4 regions of the Streptomyces sp. NPDC052701 genome follow, and region 1 is predicted to be linked to each of the others. Evidence: riboswitches for the same ligand, from Rfam matches in the RefSeq annotation. Region 1 holds a riboswitch; each other region holds the start of a gene.
What was found. A riboswitch is a leader RNA that binds a small molecule or an ion and turns the genes downstream of it on or off. The one in region 1 is predicted to bind cyclic di-AMP.

Region 1 (4,771 bases):
GAAGCGCAGGCCGGAGCCGCCCGGGCCGCCGGGGTTGTAGACGAGCGCGCCCTGGCGCTCCGCCTCGGTGCCGGTGTTGCCGACGCGGTCGACGGCGAGCTTGATCTGCTTGCCGTAGGGCTTGGCGTAGTCGAGCGGCACGGTGACCCAGCCGCACTGGATCGGCTTCTCCAGCCCCCAGTCGGCGGGGCAGTCCCGCCAGTCGATGCCGGTCTGCGCGGCCCGGGCGGCGGCGATCGCCACGCCCCGTGCCTCGCGGTCCCGGCCGTGGCGGGTGTCCGCGCTCGCGCTCGCCGTGGGCGCGGACATCGCGCCGGCCACGAGCGCGGTCGTGACGAGCACGCCGGCCGAACCGAGCGCCGTCGCACGTCTCTTGGGTCCTGAATCCCTCAAGTGGGGCCTCCCCCTGGACTGTTCGATGAGTACCGGGGGATCCTTTCTGCTGCGGGGCTCCCGGGAACAGAGGGGGACGCCCTTCTTTGCCAATCCGATAAACGGATCGGCTCGTTCGCTCGCCGGAAGCTCAGCCGAGCACCGTGAGCGCCTCGCACGGCAGGCGGCGCAGCCGCGGGCCGTCCGGCGCCACCGCGGTCACCGGCGCCACCGCGGTCACCGGCGCCGCCGGACCGGCCGGCGGCACCACGGCGGTGCCCTCCCCAGCACCCGTGCCGGCGCCGGTTCCCCGGTGAACTCCGTCCGGGCAAGGACGAGTTGGCCGACGGCCCGGTGTCCCGCGAGCACGGCGGGCCCGTCCCAGCCGCCCGGGGCGCCGGGCCCGCGGGCCGGTTCTGGTCGAGGACGGTGCGCCCGGCGGTCAGCCGGGTGCCCGGCCGGCCGGGCCGCTGCCCGGTCCGTCCCAGTACCGGCTCCTCGCGCGGCACGAGACGGGCCGTGGCCCGTCAGGGCCACGCGCGTCGTGACGGACAGGTCGCTGCCGCCGGCGGGAGACCGGCTGCTCGGGAAGCCGGTGCGGTTCGGCCGCGCCGGCGACGGTGAGCCGAACGCCGTGACGGGCCCGCGCCCCGCCCTGCCCCGGCAGGGCGATGGCGGCGGCGGACGGCCCGACGCGCGGCCGGGCCCCCTCCGCCACGTCGGCCGCCACCGCGGAGCGGTCCGCTCGCGGCGCCGACCAGCACGGCCCGCGCCGGGCCGGGTGACCGGCCGTCGCCTGGACGTCGTCGGCCTGCTGGGCCGCATCGATCCGCGTCGCCCGGCGACGCCTGCCGCGGGCCGCGGGCCGCGCAGGCGCCGGCCGGCACGGCGACCGCCCCGCGCGACGCGCTCACCCCGATGCACCAGCGGGGCGGGACGACATGCGCGCCGCCGCCCTGACCCGCGCGCCGCGCGCTGCGCGGGCCAGGGCGGCGAGCGGCGCACCGCCCGGGTCACCCTGCCCCCGGACACCGGAATCTGACGCTCCCCCATCCCTGCGGTCACCTGCCGCGTCGGCGAGGAGTTCGGGGCGGCGACGAAACGGACCAAACGGCTTACCCCCTTCCGGACTAGCCACACCTACTGTTTTTGACCCCTCGCGGTTGCGCGAGACGCGCGGTCCCACGCCGGAATGAGGTATTCCGCCGCTGGTCCGGGGCTCCTCGGTCCCCTGGACGATGTCTCGAACGCCGAGGTGTCCACCCGAACGGATGAGTGGTGAGTAACAACACAAATTCCCGGTTGCGTTGGGTTTTTCGGACATCCATGGGTGAAGATCCGTGTCTGACGACAAGCCCCCGCCACCGCGGCGGGGCGGTCCGGGCGGACGCCGAGTCCTGCCGCCGCCCGGATGACCGGTCGACAGGAGTGGATCGGCAGGAGTGGAGGACCCAAGCACGACGGGTCGCCGGAGCGCCAGTTCCGAGCGGCCCTTGGGGTGAAGCCGCGAGTTCGCTCGCGGCCGGGCTACTTCGCCAGCCCGAATCCGACAGGTCATCCTTCACAGGCGGCTGACGAAGGGTTGCGCATGACTGCGCTCAATCGTGTCCCGTCGCTCATGGCCCGGGCCGGTACGGCCTCGGCCCTGACCATCGCCGCCGTGGGCGGCTCGATCGTGGCGCCCGGCTTCGTCTCGGAGGCAGAAGCCGCCTCGCCTGCGACCAAGGCACTGCAAGTCGCGGCCAGCAAGAAGGGTTCGCCCTACAAGTGGGGTGCCACGGGGCCGCGCAGGTTCGACTGCTCGGGGCTCACGCTGTACTCGTTCAAGAAGGCCGGCAAGAAGCTGCCCCGGACGGCGGCCCAGCAGTACAACAAGACCCGCCACATCTCCGCCAGGAGCCGCAAGGCGGGCGACTTGGTGTTCTTCCACTCGGGGAGCAACGTGTACCACGTCGGCATCTACGCGGGTAAGGACAAGATATGGCACGCCCCGAAGACCGGTGACGTCGTGCGGCTGCAGAAGATCTGGACCAAGAGCGTCTGGTACGGCCGGGTGAAGTGATCCCCTGGCGGGGCGGCGGCGCGCCGGGCGGCCGCCGCCCCGCCGGGGCGTGACACGGGCTCAGGCGGTTGCCTGTGCCCCCGTGACCGGCGCGTCCCAGCGGTGTCCCCGCACCGCGCGCAACGGGACACCGCTGGGACCCGCCGGCCGCGGCTTCGTGGAGTTCCTGCGGGATCCGCGCGGCACCCGGACGGACGTACAGATCCTCTTCGCCTTCCTGCTACAGCCCGCCCTCACCTCGGGCTTCGAGCCCTTCGGCGCGGTCCGGCGCACCACGTACGCGGCCGCGCGCCTCGCGGGCCGTCCTACGCGCCGCGTGGAGCCGGCCCGCGAGGCGCGCGGCACCGGGCCGGGCACGGAGCCGGCCCGCGCCGCCGTCGGGCTGCCGCCGTCGGGCTGCCGCCGACGGTGGTGCCCGGACCGGTGGTTCCGGGAGGGAAGCCGCGCCGTGAGGCGTCGGTGCGCCACCGCCGACGCGGGCCGCGCGGGCCGCGCGGCGCCCTGCCGGGGCGGCCCGCCCGCAGCGCCACGGCCGGGAAGCCCACCGGGGCGGGCACGGCCACGGCTGGCGCCGGCAGCGGCTGCCGCGGGGGCGGTCCCGGACCGGCGCCGGTACCCCTCGGGGCACGCCCCGCCGCGGGCATTGCCCCGCCCTGGGCATCACCCCGCCGCCCCGGCCCGGCCCGGCGGTCACGGCGGGACCGAGGCCTACGCCTCCCGCCGCCCCGCCGCGGGCACCGGCCGGGCCGGAACGGCCCACGGCAGTTCGATGGAGACCGTCTTGCCGCCCTCGCGGGTGGGGCGGACGCGCAGACTGCCGCCGCACTCCGCGGCCAGCCACCGGATGATCACCATGCCGCGGCCGTTGTCCTGCTGGACGGCGGCGGGCAGCCGCCTGGGGAAGCGCGGGTGGCTGTCGGTGACACCGATGCGCAGCCGCTCGTCACGGCTCAGTTCGACGTCCACCGTGAAGGTCGGCGACTGGCCGAGGGTGTGCTGGACGGCGTTGGTGGCGAGTTCGGAGACGATGAGCCGGACGGTGTCGGACACTTCCGTGTCCCGCGGCATGCCCCACTGCGCCAGCGTGCCCACCACGTAGGCGCGGGCCGCGGAGACCGAGGCGGGATCGCTCGGCAGAGTGAGGGATGCTTCCAGGTGGTCTGCCATGGCGACGTCGTCCCTTTCCCACGGGACCGTAGTCCGACACGGAGCGGATGGTTCGAGTACGGTCCCGGACTGGTGCTTCGCCCGCCAGACTGCCATCACCACACCGGCGAAGGACGGCGATCCACCAAGATATGCATATATCTGTCGCTCGATGCGGTGAACTCTGCGACGCGAGACCGTATTCGGGCGGCACGGAAGGAGTGGGGAGAAGCCCATGCAGCACGGTCCCGCGGTGCGCCGCCGGAAACTGGGCGCCGAACTGCGCGCGCTGCGCACCTCGGCGGGCCTCACCAGCGGTGAGGCGGCCCGGCTGGTGGGCTGGCACCAGTCGAAAGTGAGCCGGATCGAGACCGGCACGAGCGGGGTCAAACCGGCCGACGTGCGGTTACTCCTCGACGCCTACGGCGTGGCCGACACCCAACTGCGTGAACTGCTGCTGGTGTTGGCGGGCTCGGACGAGACCGGCGGCCGGCATCACTGGTGGCACGCGTACCGCGGGGTGCTGCCGCCGACCTACCGGGACTTCATCAGCCTGGAGTCCCAGGCCAGCGCGATGCGCACGCTGGAGACCACCGTCGTCCCGGGGCTGCTGCAGACCCCCGAGTACGCGCGGGCGGTGACGAAGGCCGCGGTGGAGGGCCTGTCGGAGGAGCGGCTCGACACGCTGGTGGAGGTGCGGCTGGCCCGGCAGGACGTGCTGCGGGCCGATCCCCCGCTGGAGCTGAACGCCGTCCTGGACGAGGCGGTGCTGCGCCGGGAGGTCGGGGGCCCCGGGGTCATGACCCGGCAGCTGGACCGGCTGGTCGAGGCGGCGCGGCTGCCCCAAGTGCGGCTCCAGGTGCTGCCGTTCGCGGCCGGGGCACACATCGGAGTCACCGGGCCTTTCGTAATCTTCTCATTTTCGAACGCTTCTGATCTGGACGTGGTTGTTCTCGACCACTTGACGAGTAGCCTCTACCTCGAACGGAAAGAAGACCTCCAGGCCTACACGGAGGCCTTCGACGCTCTTCTGATCCACGCCCTTTCGCCCGAGGACTCGTTGGATTTCATCGCCGGGACAGCCGCCGGCGCGTAAGGAGGCACCTATGCGTGCACTGCCTCGGAACGTCCCCTCAAGCCTCGAACTGCACGGCGCGCGATGGCTGCGCAGCAGCTACAGCACCGGCGCCA
Region 2 (4,771 bases), on a different contig from region 1:
CGCACGGGCAGCGGTGCGCGATCGCGCGCAGCCCGCGCGGGGGCCGCCCGAGCTGCTGCTTGAAGGCCTCGACGTCCGCGTCGGTGGGCTCGGTGCGCGGGGTGGTCGGCGGGGGCGTTTCCATGCCTGTCTTTCTCTACGGGCCGCGGGAGCTCCGCGGACGCGGGCTCCCGGATGGAGCTGTGCGGATTCACCGGTCGGAGGCGTCGGACCTGTCGACCGCGTCCCAGACGTTCGCGTACCAGGGACGGTCGGCCGTCCCCGCGTCGGCGCGCGACTTCCTGGCCGCGCCCGGGTCGATCACGATGTAGCCGGTCTCCCCGGGCATGACGTAGTGCAGCCGCTGCCGGATCTGCTGCTCGGCGTACGCGTCGTCCTGCCAGCGTGCCTTGAGGTCGCGCAGTTGCTCGACCCGCCGGCGGGCCTGCTCCTGCCGGCGCTCCAGGTCGGCGATCTCGGCGCGCTGGGAGACGTACTGCCGCATCGGGTAGGCGAGGGCCACGATCAGCGAGCACAGGACGAGGGCCAGCAGCGCGGCCCGGCCGGTGAGCCGGGAGCGGCGGGCCTGGCGCCGGGTCTGCGAGCGGTAGACCCGGGCCGCGGTCTGCTCCCCGATCAGCCGGATCCTGGTCGCGGTGGAGAACCGGTCCCGGTCCTTCACGGCCATGTCCCCGCCTCCCGTTCACACGCGCGTACGTCCCCGCACACGGTACGGGACCGAGTACGGGGACGTACGTGCGACTGGCTGGGCCGTGACCCCGGTGGGGTCAGCCCTTGAAGCGCGGGAAGGCGCTGCGGCCGGCGTACACCGCGGCGTCGTCGAGGATCTCCTCGATGCGCAGCAGCTGGTTGTACTTGGCGACGCGCTCGGAGCGGGCCGGGGCGCCGGTCTTGATCTGGCCGCAGTTGGTGGCGACGGCCAGGTCGGCGATGGTGACGTCCTCGGTCTCGCCGGAGCGGTGGGACATCATGCACTTGTAGCCGTTGCGCTGGGCGAGCTCGACGGCGTCCAGGGTCTCGGTCAGGGAGCCGATCTGGTTGACCTTGACCAGCAGGGCGTTGGCGGCGCCCTCCTCGATGCCGCGGGCGAGGCGCTCGGGGTTGGTGACGAACAGGTCGTCGCCGACGAGCTGGACCTTGTCGCCGAGCTGGGCGGTGATGGTCTTCCAGCCCTCCCAGTCGTCCTCGAACAGCGGGTCCTCGATGGAGACCAGCGGGTACGCCTCGACCAGCTCGGCGTAGTACTCGGTCATCTCCGCGGCCGAGCGCTCCTTGCCCTCGAAGACGTACACGCCGTCCTTGTAGAACTCGGAGGCGGCCACGTCCAGCGCCAGGGCGATCTGCTCGCCGGGGGTGTAGCCGGCCTCCTTGATCGCCTCGAGGATGAGGTCGAGGGCCTCGCGGTTGGAGCCGAGGTTCGGGGCGAAGCCGCCCTCGTCGCCGAGGCCGGTGGCCAGGCCCTTGCTCTTCAGGACCTTCTTGAGGGTGTGGTAGACCTCGGCGCCCCAGCGCAGGGCCTCGGAGAAGGACTCCGCGCCGATCGGGGCGATCATGAACTCCTGGATGTCCACGTTGGAGTCGGCGTGCGAGCCGCCGTTCAGGATGTTCATCATCGGCACCGGCAGCAGGTGCGCGTTCGGGCCGCCCAGGTAGCGGAAGAGGGGCAGGTCGCTGGCCTCGGAGGCGGCGTGGGCGACGGCGAGGGAGACGCCGAGGATGGCGTTGGCGCCGAGGGAGCCCTTGTTGTCGGTGGCGTCCAGGTCGAACATGGCCTGGTCGATCAGGCGCTGCTCGGTGGCGTCGTAGCCGACCAGCTCCGGGCCGATCTGCTCGATGACGGCGAGGACGGCCTTCTCCACGCCCTTGCCCAGGTAGCGGTTGGAGTCGCCGTCGCGGAGTTCGATGGCCTCGAAGGCGCCGGTGGAGGCGCCGGACGGGACGGCGGCACGACCCGTGCTGCCGTCGTCGAGGCCGACCTCGACCTCGACCGTGGGGTTGCCTCGGGAGTCCAGGATTTCCCGGGCTACGACGACGTCGATGGACGGCACGAGCATCTCCTTCTTGGATGTGACGCGGGTGAGCAGGACCGCGATGGCTCTGCGAGACGAGCCTAACCGGCTCCGGGTAATCGGCCAGCCGGTCACCCATCTGTCGGACAGAACAGAGGGTAAATTGTTTCCGCTCGGAACAAAAGGGTGTGCCCGTTCCCGCGCACGACTCCGCCCCGGCGCGCACGGGGAACGCGCACCGGGGCGGGGAGTCCGCGGGGACGGGGGCGGGCCCGGGGCCGCGCCTTACTTCAGGTGCAGCTGCTGGCCCGGGTAGATGAGGTTGGCGTCCTCGACGATGTCCTTGTTCAGCTCGAACAGCTTCGCCCAGCCGCCCTCGACGTCGCGCTCCGCGGCGATCGAGCTGAGGGTGTCGCCCTTGACGACCTTGTACTCGCCGTCGCCCTTCTTGACCTTCTTGCCGGTCGGGGTGGTGACGGTCTTCTGGCTCTGCCGGGTCGGCTGGCTCTGCTGAGTCTGCTGGCTCTGGGCCGGGCGCTCGGCGGAGCGGGAGGCCGCCTGCGGCTCGCTCTGACGGGTCTCGGTGGAACCGGCGCCCTGCGAGGAGCCGGCCGCCGCGGAGCCGCCGTCGTACGAGGCGCCGGACAGGTTCTTGCCGCAGACCGGCCAGGCGCCCTTGCCCTGGCCCGCGAGGACCTTCTCGGCGATCTCGATCTGCTGCGCCTTGCTGGCCTTGTCGGCGGTGGCCGCGTACTGCGTGCCGCCGTAAGCGGCCCAGGTGGAGGCGGAGAACTGCAGACCGCCGTAGTAGCCGTTGCCGGTGTTGATGGACCAGTTGCCGCCGGACTCGCACTGGGCGACGGCCTCCCACTCGGAGGCGGTGGCGGCGGAGGCGGTGCCGGCCGCCATCAGCGGGGCGGCGACGGCGGCGCCGGCGACACCCGCCATGGCGATGGCACGGGTGGCCTTGGACGAACGACGGTGCTTGCCCTTGCCGGAAAACAGCATGGATGGATCCCCTCACCGACGCCTGCGAGGTGAGCTGTCGGGTTCGGGCCGGTTGAGTTGCCCGGCCGCGCCCCTTGCGGGACACGGCTTCACCCCTAGCCGGATCCAGCCCCAAGTGCTGGGCCCGGCACTTACCTTGGGTCCCCCGCTCCTGCCTGCGGCGCTTGACGCGACGACTGTTCCCGGACGGCCGCTGGCAGGATTCGGCGTTGCGGCAGCCGGGGCTCGCGGTGGCGAACGGTCACGACCGTAGACACGCGATCCGCGGAATTTCAAAGACGATCAGGGCTTCTGAGATCTATCTCTCACCGCACTTATATGGGACATTCAGCGCGAACCGTGACGTGAACTCCCGCTGTCACTACGCTACTTTTTGCCCGGTTCGACTCCGACCTCAAGGTCCTGACCGGGGACGATCCGGTTCGGGTCCGCGCCGACCACCTTCTCGTTCTCCTCGTACAGCGCCTGCCATCCGCCGCTGAGGTCAAGGGAGTCGGCGATGGACCACAGGCTGTCCCCCTCGCGCACGGTGTACGAGCCGCCCAGCGCGCCGCGCGAGGCACCCTCCCCGCGCGAGGCGTGCCGGCCCGCCGACGCGGCCGCGCGGCCCTCCTCCGCGGTCTCCTGGGCGCTGGGGCCGCGGTGCCGGCCGGAGCCGGTCGTCCCGGTGTCGGCCGGCGCGGAAGAGCCGTCGGTCCGGCCGGAGTCGGCCGGGTCGCCGCCCTCCGGGCCGGCCGTCGGCGAGCCGTCGGGGCGCGGCGAACCGCTGTCGCCGGAGTCCGAGTCGGCGTCAGAACCGGACGGTTTGCCGGACTTTGACTTCTCGTCCGCGCTCTTCGACGGTCCGTCGGACGGGGACGAGGGGGACGGCGAGGGGTCCTCCGCCGAACCGGGGGAACCGGACGCACGGGAGGAGCCGGTGGAGCCGGCCCCCCCGAGCAGTCCGGACGATCCGGATGAACCGGACGAACCGGAGGTTCCCGACGCGTCGTCCGCCACCCCGGTGTCGATGTCGACGGAGGTCGAGTCCTTGTCCAGCCCGGCGGTCAGCCCGCAGGTCCCCCAGGCGCCGACCCCCTGGTCGGCGAGGATTCTCTCGGCGACGGCTATCTGCTGGGAGCGGCTGGCCTGGTCCGCGCTCGCGGCGTAGTCGAGACCGCCGTAGGCCTCCCAGTCCTCCTGGGTCACCTGCAGACCGCCGTAGTAGCCGTTGCCGCTGTTCTGGCTCCAGGCGCCGCCGGTCTCGCACTCGGCGACCCGGTCCCAGGTCGTGCCGTCGGCCGCACTGGCGCCGGAGGCCCCGAGGAGCGGGATCGCGATGGCGGAGCCGGTCACTCCGGCCGCGACGAGGAGAGCCGGAGCCTGGCGAGGGCGGCGGTGACGACCGTTCCCGGAGAGCATGGGGAGACCTTTCCCAAGACAGCAGTGACCGGCGTGGCGGGTCGAGCAGGCACGCCACGCTGATGGGTGAACGTATAGGCATACGATCACTTGTCACAAGTTCATGCCGTGCAGATCACATGGAGATCACAGAGATGAACGTGTGACACGTTTGCGCTGGTACGGCGGGTATGGGAGGGGCCGCCCTCCGGCCGGACGGCGGGAGTCCGGCGACAGGGCCTAGCGCGGCGGGGTGAACTCCACCGGCAGGGTGCGCAGTCCGCGCATGATGAGCCCGCCGCGCCAGCGCAACTCGGCCGGGTCCACGGCCAGGCGCAGGTCCGGCAGCCGGGTGAGGAGCGTGGCGAGCGCGG
Region 3 (4,771 bases), on a different contig from region 1:
CCGGCGGCCCGCACAGGGGGAGCGGGCCGCCGCCGCACCTTCTCGGCGGTGGTGTCCGGCTGCCGCCCCTGGCCCGGGCGGCGGTGGGGAGCCGGGCACCCGCCGAAGGACGCTAGGCCTCCCCCCGCCGGCCGGTGACGGGTTGCGCGGAACTGCCCCGAGGAGACCGGAAGGTGACCGTGTGCGACCGTGATCCCGTCCCGCCGCCGTCGCCTTCACCCAGTGCGATGACCGATGTGCGGGAATCCGGGGCATACCGGGACGGTGGAGTGCTATGGCCCCATATGTGCGGGTGCCGGGAGGCATCGGGCCGGTGTCGGACGGCCCTGGGCCCGTGATTAGGCTCCGGCCCCATGGACGTACTCATCCACCTCTTCGTCGGCCTGCACATCATCGGCATCGCCGCCCTCCTCGGCGGCTTCCTCACCCAGATGAAGGCCATGGGCCGGGGCACCGCCCGTTTCAGCCCCGCGATGCTGCACGGCGCGCTGACGATGCTGGTCACCGGAGCGATCCTGGTCGGCCTCAACCAGGCCGACGACCAGCCCGTCGACAACATCAAGATCGGTGTGAAACTGGCGCTGCTGGTCGTGATCCTCGGGCTCGTGTACGTGAAGCGGGACGACGAGCAGGCCGACAAGGGCCTGTTCGGCCTGGTCGGCCTGCTGACCACGGCGAACGTCTTCATCGCCGTGCTGTGGACCTGAGCTTCCCGGCGCCGCGGGCGTGACGCCCGACCGCGCCCGGACCCTCGTCGCCCCGCCGTCGCCGCTGCCGCCCCGCGGGCTCAGGCGGGGCGCACCACGCTGTGGATCGACGACTCGCCGTCGTAGTAGACCGACTCCTCACGGACGTACGTGCCGGGCTTCGGGGCGTGGATCATCATCCCGTTGCCGACGTAGAGCCCGACGTGGGTGACGCCGTCGTAGAAGAAGACCAGGTCGCCCGGCCGGGCCTGCGCGAGGGGCACCGTGGTGCCGGCGTCGACCTGGTCGTAGGTGGTGCGCGGGAGGTCGACGCCCGCGGCCTTCCAGGCGGCCTGGGTGAGGCCCGAGCAGTCGTAGGAGCCGGGGCCGGTGGCGCCCCACACGTACGGCTTGCCGATCTGGGCGCGGGCGAACGCGACGGCCTTCCCGGCCTTGGTGGCGTACGAGGAGCCGGCCGAGGGGGAAACCGGGGCCGGCGCCGGGGCCGGGGACGTGTCGGAGGTGCCGGAGGTGCCGTCCTCCTGCTGCCGGGCGTCCTCCCGGGCCCGCTGCTCCGCCTGCCGGCGGGCGAGTTCGGCGGCCTTGCGGGCGGCCTCCTCCTGCTCGCGCTCCTCGATCGCCGCCAGCCGCGCCCGCTCCTCGGCGGTCAGCCGCGACAGCAGCTCGCGCGCGTCGGCGAGCTTCCGCTGGACGGTGGCCTTGGCCGTCCTCAGGTCGCCCTGCGACTCGGTGAGCGTCTCGAGGCTCCGGGTTGCCTCCTGGCGCTTCCTCATCGTCTCGGACTGCTGCGTGACGTAGTCGTCGACCGCCTCCTTCTGACGGCCGGTGAGCCGGTCCATCAGCTGGGTCCGGTCGAAGTAGTCCTGCGGCGAGTCCGCCAGCAGGAACGTCGCGGTGTCCGGGGCGGCGGCGCCGGTCCGGTACTGGGCGGCGGCGAAGGAACTCAGCTCCCCCCGCGCCTCGTTGAGCTTCTGGGTGCGCTCGGCCACGTCGTCCAGGAGGGTGTCGACGCGCTTGCGCTGCTTCGCGGTCCTCTCCTTGACCGCGTTGTACTTCTCGGTCGCCGACTCGGCCTGCCGGTAGAGGTCGTCGACCTTCTTCTCGATTTCCTCCAGGCTCGGCCTGTCGTCGGCCGAGGGAGCGGCGTCGGCCGTCTGGGAGAGCAGGGCCACGGAGGTGAGGGCGGCGGTGGCGAGGGCGGGGGTGCGCATACCGGTCACGCGTGAACCCGCCGGGCGCGGCTTGCGGTGCTGCGACGCCAAGGGAGGCGACTCCTTCCACGTTCCGCCTACCGGGTTAGCTGTCGGGTTCGGGCGGACGTGCTTCGGAAGGGTTGCCCTACGGCCGTTTCCCGCGGGGAAGGCGGGCCGATTCACCCCAAGGTCTCGGTTGGGTCCCCGGCTCCGGCTGCCGCGACGGCACACCGGACTCGGCGGAGGCCGCGCGGCCCGGCGTCGTTCGCCGGTGGGGGTCGTACGGCCCGCCCGCACGGTAGCCAACTCGTGTCGTCCTTGTGAAGGTTGATGGGTGATATGCCCGATACATTTTCGTGACCTTCCTCGGGAGGTCGCTCACCGTGACAGGGCGGTGATGCAGGGTGAGGAACCGTCGGGAGTGCGGGCCCGGGGGAGTGCGGGCTTCCGGGGCCGTCGGCGGCCCGGAGCCGGCGATGTTCCCGGGGCGGCAGCGGCTGTCGGTGGAGCGCCCTAGACTCGGAGAGCGATGAGCAGCCTCTTTGACGACAGCTTCCTGGCGGACCTCCAGGCCCCGCACGGCCACGCGGAGGAACCCCCGCCGCCCGACGACGATCACGTACCGGAGCCGATTCCGGACGATCTGTTCGGCGGGAAGTTCGACGTGCCGCCGGACCGGGACCCCTACTACCGCGACGGCGCCGCGCGCCCGGTGGTGGACCCCGCCGCGCTCCTGCAGGGGCTGAACGACAACCAGCGCGCCGCCGTGGTGCACTCCGGCTCCCCGCTGCTCATCGTGGCCGGCGCCGGCTCCGGCAAGACCCGTGTGCTCACCCACCGCATCGCCCACCTGCTGGCGGAGCGGGGCGTCCACCCGGGCCAGATCCTCGCGATCACCTTCACCAACAAGGCCGCCGGCGAGATGAAGGAGCGCGTCGAGCAGCTCGTCGGCCCGCGCGCGAACGCGATGTGGGTGATGACCTTCCACAGCGCGTGCGTGCGCATCCTGCGCCGCGAGTCCAGGAGGCTCGGCTTCACCTCGTCGTTCTCGATCTACGACGCCGCCGACTCCAAGCGCCTGATGGCCCTGGTCTGCCGCGACCTGGACCTCGATCCCAAGCGGTTCCCGCCGAAGTCGTTCAGCGCCAAGATCAGCAACCTGAAGAACGAGCTGATCGACGAGGAGGACTTCGCCGCCCAGGCCTCCGACGGCTTCGAGAAGACCCTCGCCCAGGCCTACGCCCTCTACCAGTCGCGGCTGCGCGAGGCGAACGCCCTCGACTTCGACGACCTGATCATGACGACGGTCAACCTGCTGCGCGCGTTCCCGGACGTCGCCGAGCACTACCGCCGCCGCTTCCGCCACGTCCTGGTCGACGAGTACCAGGACACCAACCACGCCCAGTACGCCCTGGTGCGCGAACTGGTGGGCCCCTCCGGCGAGGGCCAGGACCCCGCCGAGCTGTGCGTGGTGGGTGACGCCGACCAGTCGATCTACGCCTTCCGCGGCGCGACCATCCGCAACATCCTCCAGTTCGAGGAGGACTACCCGGACGCGACGACGATCCTGCTGGAGCAGAACTACCGCTCCACCCAGACGATCCTGAGCGCCGCCAACGCGGTCATCGAGCGCAACGAGTCCCGGCGCCCCAAGAACCTGTGGACCAACGCGGGCGCGGGCGCGCTGATCACCGGGTACGTCGCCGACACCGAGCACGACGAGGCCCAGTTCGTCGCCGACGAGATAGACCGCCTGGTGGACGCGGGCAAGGCCAAGGCCGGCGACGTCGCCGTCTTCTACCGCACCAACGCCCAGTCCCGTGTCTTCGAAGAGGTCTTCATCCGCGTCGGCCTGCCCTACAAGGTCGTCGGCGGTGTCCGCTTCTACGAGCGCAAGGAGGTCCGGGACGTCCTGGCCTACCTGCGGGTCCTCGCCAACCCGGAGGACTCCGTCCCGCTGCGCCGCATCCTCAACGTGCCCAAGCGGGGCATCGGCGACCGCGCCGAGGCCATGATCGACGCCCTCGCCCAGCGCGAGAGGATCAGCTTCCCGCAGGCGCTCAAGCGCGTCGACGAGGCGTACGGCATGGCCGCGCGCTCCGCGAACGCCGTCAAGCGGTTCAACACGCTGATGGAGGACCTGCGGACGATCGTCGAGTCCGGCGCGGGCCCGGCCACCGTGCTGGAGGCGGTGCTCGAACGCACCGGCTACCTCGCCGAGCTGCAGGCCTCCACCGACCCGCAGGACGAGACCCGGATCGAGAACCTCCAGGAACTCGCCGCCGTGGCCCTGGAGTTCGAGCAGGCCCGCGGTGAGGACAACCCGGGCACGCTCGCCGAGTTCCTGGAACAGGTGGCCCTGGTCGCGGACTCCGACGAGATCCCCGACGAGGAGGGCGACGGCGTCATCACCCTCATGACGCTGCACACCGCCAAGGGCCTGGAGTTCCCGGTCGTCTTCCTGACCGGCATGGAGGACGGTGTCTTCCCGCACATGCGCGCCCTCGGCCAGACCAAGGAGCTGGAAGAGGAGCGGCGCCTGGCGTACGTCGGCATCACGCGCGCGCGGGAGCGGCTGTATCTGACGCGGTCGACCATGCGCAGCGCGTGGGGACAGCCGTCGTACAACCCGCCCTCCCGCTTCCTGGAGGAGATCCCGCCGGTCCATGTGGAGTGGAGGCGCACGGGAGCGAGCGCGCCCGCGTCCTCGGGGCCGGTCTCCGGGGTGGCGGCCTCGCTGTCGTCGTCCCGCTCCCGCTCGTCGGCGTCGGGCGCGTCCGGCTTCGCCACGCGCCGTGCCTCGGAGAAGCCGGTGGTGGCGCTGGCGGTCGGGGACCGGGTGACGCACGACCAGTTCGGGCTCGGCACCGT
Region 4 (4,771 bases), on a different contig from region 1:
GACGGCTGGCGGCTGTCCCAGCTGCACGGCCGCTGGGGCGCCGAGTCCCGGCTGGTGCGCTCGGACCTCACCTACGGCGAGAAGGCCGTCGGCAGCCGCCGCGGCCACACCGGGCACCAGCACCTGCCCTGGGTCGCGCTCGACACGGACGCGGCCGAGGAACACGGCGAGGTCTACGGCTGCGCCCTGGGCTGGTCCGGCTCCTGGCGCATCGCCGTGGCCCAACTCCCGGACGCCCGCGTGCAGATCACCGGCGGCGCCGGACACGACGACTCCGGCCTGCTGATGCTGGGGGAGGGGGAGTCGTACACCACCCCGGTCTTCGCGGGGCTGTGGAGCGACGGCGGCTTCGGCGGCGCCAGCCGGGCCTGGCACGCCTACCAGCGGGCGTACGTCGTCCCGGACGCGGACCGGGACCGGCCCGTGCTGTTCAACTCCTGGGAGGCGACCGGTTTCGACATCTGCGAGCGGCAGCAGCGCGAGCTCGCCGAGCGGGCCGCCGCGACGGGCGTGGAGCTGTTCGTGGTCGACGACGGCTGGTTCGGGGCGCGCACCGGCGACCGGGCCGGGCTCGGCGACTGGTGGCCCGACCCGGACCGCTTCCCCGGCGGTCTGAGGCCCCTCGCCGACCACGTGCACGCCCTCGGCATGCAGTTCGGCATCTGGGTCGAGCCGGAGATGGTCAACCCGGACAGCGACCTGTACCGGGCGCACCCGGACTGGGTGCAGTTCCAGCCGGGACGGGTGCGCACGGAGTTCCGCAACCAGCTGGTGCTCAACCTGGCCCGCGAGGACGTCCGGGAGTACCTGTGGGAGCGGCTCGACGGGCTGCTGTCCGGCGTCCCGGTCGACTACGTCAAGTGGGACTTCAACCGCTGCTTCACCGACGCCGGCTGGCCCGGCGACCCCTATCCGCAGCGGCTGTGGGTGGACCACGTCCGCGCCCTGTACGCCCTGCTGGACCGGTTGCGGGCGGCCCACCCGGGCGTCGCCTTCGAATCCTGCTCGGGCGGCGGCGGCCGGATCGACCTCGGCGTGCTGAGCCGTACGGACCAGGTGTGGACCTCGGACAACACCGACCCGCTCGACCGGCTCGCCATCCAGCACGGCTTCAGCCAGATCCACCCGGCGCGGGTCATGGCGGCCTGGGTCACCGACAGCCCGAACGCGATGCTCAACCACCGGTCCAGCTCCCTGCGGTTCCGGTTCGTCAGCGCCATGGCCGGGGTGCTCGGCCTCGGCGGCGACCTGACCCGGTGGACCGAGGAAGAGCTCGCCGAGGCGCGCGAGTGGGTGGAGCTCTACAAGGAGATCCGGCCCGTGGTGCAGCGCGGCGACCTGTACCGGCTGCGCCCCCCGACGGGTGGGCTGAGCGCTGTGCAGTACGTCCTCGGCGACGAGACCGTCGTCCTCGCCTGGCTCCAGGCGCAGCGCCACGGGGAGCCCGCCGCGGCGCTCAGGCTGCGCGGCCTCGACCCGACGGCGTCGTACGAATGCCGCGAAACGGGAGAAATCCACCGGGGTGCGGTCCTGGTGCACCACGGTCTGCGGACCGGGCTGCGCGGGGACCTCGACGCCGCCGTGGTGCGGCTGCGGCGCCGGTGACCGGGCGTTCCCGCAGCGGTTCGCGGCAAGTGGCCGATCTGTCCGAATAGAGAACTTCGATATAACGTGCCCCGGAAATAGGGGAGATGGGGCCGAGTGCGTGAGCAGGCTCATATTCGTGACGATGCGTTGCCGTCATGCTCACGTAATCAAGGTGTTTTTCTTGGGGATTTGCGGACGGTGAATGATCCGGAATCCACGCAGGGTCACCGTGGAATGTCCGCGGAAATCACCGGAAACGCAGGCGCGGGCAATCGCAAACTTGTCCCTGCGCGTCCTGTTCGCTTACGTTCGCCACCGATCCGGACGGACGCCTAATCCTGCCGCCGCCCGGAGCCCGCACCCACTGACCCGTGTACGGCAGGAGCGGGGGACCCACAGGTACGACGCCTGTTCCGGTTCCCGGAACGGCTTGGGGTTAAGCCGCGCCTCGGCGCGGCCGGGCATCTCCAGCTCGCACCCGACAGCTCACCTCGCAGGCGCCGGAGAGGAATTCGTCATGCCCGCAAAGGGTAAGCACCGCCGTTCGAAGACCCAGAGCTTCACCCGGTCCATCGCCGTCGCCGGAACCGGTGGCGCCGTACTCGCCCTCCCGCTGCTGGGGGCCGTCGACGCCCACGCCGCCACCCCGCAGTCGGCGCCGGAGAAGGCCGTCCAGTCCGTTCCGGTGACCGGGGAGAAGACCGCCGGGAAGAACGACGCGGACGTGCGCACGTACATCGTGAAGGCCGGTGACTACCTGGCAAAGATCGCCGACGAGCAGGACGTCGACGGCGGCTGGAAGAAGCTCTACGCGGACAACCGCGAGGCCGTCGGCGACGACCCGTCGCTGATCCACCCCGGCCTGAAGCTGTCGATCGGCGAGAAGGCGGCGGCGGGTACGGCCGAGCCGTCCTCCTCCGCCAACTCCTCGGCCGCGGCGAAGCCTTCGTCCGGGAAGCCGGCGCAGAAGCCGTCCGCGAAGCCGTCGTCCCAGAAGGCGCAGAAGCCGTCCGCCGCGCCGTCCGCCGCCGCGCAGGCCGCGGCCGTGAGCCGGAGCGCCGGGACCGCCGACGCGGCCGGCGGCTACACCGCGCCGGTGTCCGGCGGCGTCGGCACCGGCTACAAGGTGGCCGGCAGCATGTGGTCCAGCGGCTACCACACCGGCGTCGACTTCTCCGTCCCGACCGGCACCCCCCTGAAGGCCGTCGCCGCGGGCACGGTCGTCTCCGCGGGCTGGGCCGGCGCGTACGGCAACCAGGTCGTCATCAAGCTCGACGACGGCTACTACGCGCAGTACGCCCACCTGTCCTCGCTGTCCGTCTCGGCCGGCCAGACCGTCACCGCCGGACAGCAGGTCGGCCTCTCCGGCTCGACCGGCAACTCGACCGGACCGCACCTGCACTTCGAGATCCGCACCACGCCCGACTACGGCTCGGACGTGGACCCGGTCGCCTACCTCCGCTCGCACGGCGTCTCCCTCGGCTGACCCCCGCGGCCACCCGCCCGGCACGCCGCCGAAGGCCGGACCCCGATCCCGGGGCCCGGCCTTCGGCGCACCGGGGCGCCGGCGGGAAACGGCGGCCCGGCCACGGAGCCGGCTCCCGCGCCACGGCCCCGAGCCTTACGCGCGGGGGCACTTCGCCCGCCGGACCGTGCGGAGCCGCCCCCGTGTCCGTGACGTCCGGGCGCGGTCGCCGCACCGGCGCCGCCGGGCCGCCGTATTCCCGGCTTGGGGAAGACTTTGGGCGTGGCTTATCTCACCGCGCGTCAATCCCTGCCTACGGTCGCGTAGGTCACATTCCACGGTGAATCATGTGCTGCTGTGGCAGACGATTCGAAGAGTGACAGCAGATCAGTGATCGGGTCGTACGTGGCGGTGGGGGACAGCTTCACCGAGGGCGTCGGCGACCCCGGCCCCGACGGGGCGTTCGTCGGCTGGGCCGACCGGTTCGCGGTGCTGCTCGCGGACCGCAGGCCCGAAGGCGACTTCCGGTACACGAACCTCGCCGTGCGCGGCAGGCTGCTCGACCAGATCGTTCAGGAGCAGGTTCCCAGAGCCGTCGAACTCGCCCCGGACCTGGTCTCGTTCTGCGCGGGGGGCAACGACATCCTCCGCCCGGGCACCGACCCGGACGAGGTGGCCGAGCGCTTCGAACGGGCGGTGGCCGCGCTCGCCGCGACGGCCGGCACCGTCATGGTGACCACCGGATTCGACACCCGTGGCGTGCCCGTGCTCAAGCACCTGCGCGGCAAGATCGCCACGTACAACGGGCACGTGCGGGCCATCGCCGACCGGTACGGCTGCCCGGTGCTCGACCTGTGGTCCCTCAGGAGCATCCAGGACCGCCGGGCCTGGGACACCGACCGGCTGCACCTGTCGCCCGAGGGGCACACGCGCGTGGCGCTGCGCGCCGGGCAGGTGCTCGGCCTGGAGGTCCCGGCCGACCCGGAGCAGCCCTGGCCGCCGCTGCCGGTGCGCGGCGCCTTCGAGATCCGCCGGGACGACGTCCAGTGGGCGCGGGAGTACCTGGTGCCGTGGATCGGACGCCGGCTGCGCGGGGAGTCCTCGGGGGACCACGTGACGGCCAAGGGGGCGCTGTCGCCGGACGACATCAAGATGCGGATCGCCGCGGTGGCCTGAGACGCCCTCGGCCGCGGGCCGCGCCGCAGGACGCCCGGCGCGGCCCGCGGCCGGGCGCCGGGGCCCTCCCGCAGGCGCAGGTCGCCGCCGCGGTGCCGTCGACTCCTCCTCCCGCTCCGGACCCGGTCCGCGAGCGAGCGCCTCGTCCGCCCGCGCTCGCGCTCGCGCCTGCGCCCGCGCTCGTGCCCGTGTCCGCAGCACCGTGCCCGGGTCCGCGGCACCGCGCCCGGGCCCGAGCCCGCGGCCCCGCACCCGCGTACGACCTCGGCCGCACGGCGAGCCCGTCCAGCGGGGCCGTCAGACGCAGGGCCGCGCCCGCGGGCCCGGGCAGCGGAGGACCTGACCCGAGGTTTCGCTTACACGGCGAGGACGCGTCCGCGGGGTCCGGGCAGCGGGACCCGCCCGCGGCCACCCTCCCCGCGATCCCCGGTGATCACAGCCCTCCACTGCCTGCCCAGGTCCCGCGCGACCTCCCGCAGCGCCGGTTCGCGCAGCGCCGCCGCCCGGCCCTCGCTCCACAGCCGCCGGCCCCCGGCCCACCGG

Region 2: linked by a shared signal. The riboswitch ahead of AB0L29_RS04940 (transglycosylase family protein) and the one ahead of AB0L29_RS16400 (C40 family peptidase) in region 1 are both predicted to bind cyclic di-AMP.
Region 3: linked by a shared signal. The riboswitch ahead of AB0L29_RS19670 (NlpC/P60 family protein) and the one ahead of AB0L29_RS16400 (C40 family peptidase) in region 1 are both predicted to bind cyclic di-AMP.
Region 4: linked by a shared signal. The riboswitch ahead of AB0L29_RS14225 (LysM peptidoglycan-binding domain-containing M23 family metallopeptidase) and the one ahead of AB0L29_RS16400 (C40 family peptidase) in region 1 are both predicted to bind cyclic di-AMP.

What each region holds. Positions count from the first base shown of each region.
Region 1 is NZ_JBFATO010000012.1:110,494-115,264, reverse strand. Features, by position in the region: gene AB0L29_RS16410 (alpha/beta hydrolase) at 1-393, opposite strand, end outside; partial or broken gene AB0L29_RS16405 (urease accessory protein UreD) at 524-1,259, opposite strand; cyclic di-AMP (ydaO/yuaA leader) riboswitch at 1,751-1,957, shown strand; gene AB0L29_RS16400 (C40 family peptidase) at 1,961-2,434, shown strand; gene AB0L29_RS16395 (ATP-binding protein) at 3,143-3,601, opposite strand; gene AB0L29_RS16390 (helix-turn-helix transcriptional regulator) at 3,816-4,676, shown strand; gene AB0L29_RS16385 (DUF397 domain-containing protein) at 4,687-4,771, shown strand, end outside.
Region 2 is NZ_JBFATO010000002.1:408,961-413,731, reverse strand. Features, by position in the region: gene AB0L29_RS04955 (DUF501 domain-containing protein) at 1-124, opposite strand, end outside; gene AB0L29_RS04950 (septum formation initiator family protein) at 191-667, opposite strand; gene eno (phosphopyruvate hydratase) at 768-2,048, opposite strand; gene AB0L29_RS04940 (transglycosylase family protein) at 2,295-3,017, opposite strand; cyclic di-AMP (ydaO/yuaA leader) riboswitch at 3,022-3,190, opposite strand; gene AB0L29_RS04935 (transglycosylase family protein) at 3,384-4,418, opposite strand; gene AB0L29_RS04930 (cytochrome P450) at 4,638-4,771, opposite strand, start outside.
Region 3 is NZ_JBFATO010000016.1:39,836-44,606, forward strand. Features, by position in the region: gene AB0L29_RS19665 (hypothetical protein) at 354-707, shown strand; gene AB0L29_RS19670 (NlpC/P60 family protein) at 788-1,918, opposite strand; cyclic di-AMP (ydaO/yuaA leader) riboswitch at 1,977-2,152, opposite strand; gene pcrA (DNA helicase PcrA) at 2,430-4,771, shown strand, end outside.
Region 4 is NZ_JBFATO010000010.1:46,122-50,892, reverse strand. Features, by position in the region: gene AB0L29_RS14230 (alpha-galactosidase) at 1-1,605, shown strand, start outside; cyclic di-AMP (ydaO/yuaA leader) riboswitch at 1,940-2,100, shown strand; gene AB0L29_RS14225 (LysM peptidoglycan-binding domain-containing M23 family metallopeptidase) at 2,105-3,073, shown strand; gene AB0L29_RS14220 (SGNH/GDSL hydrolase family protein) at 3,443-4,228, shown strand.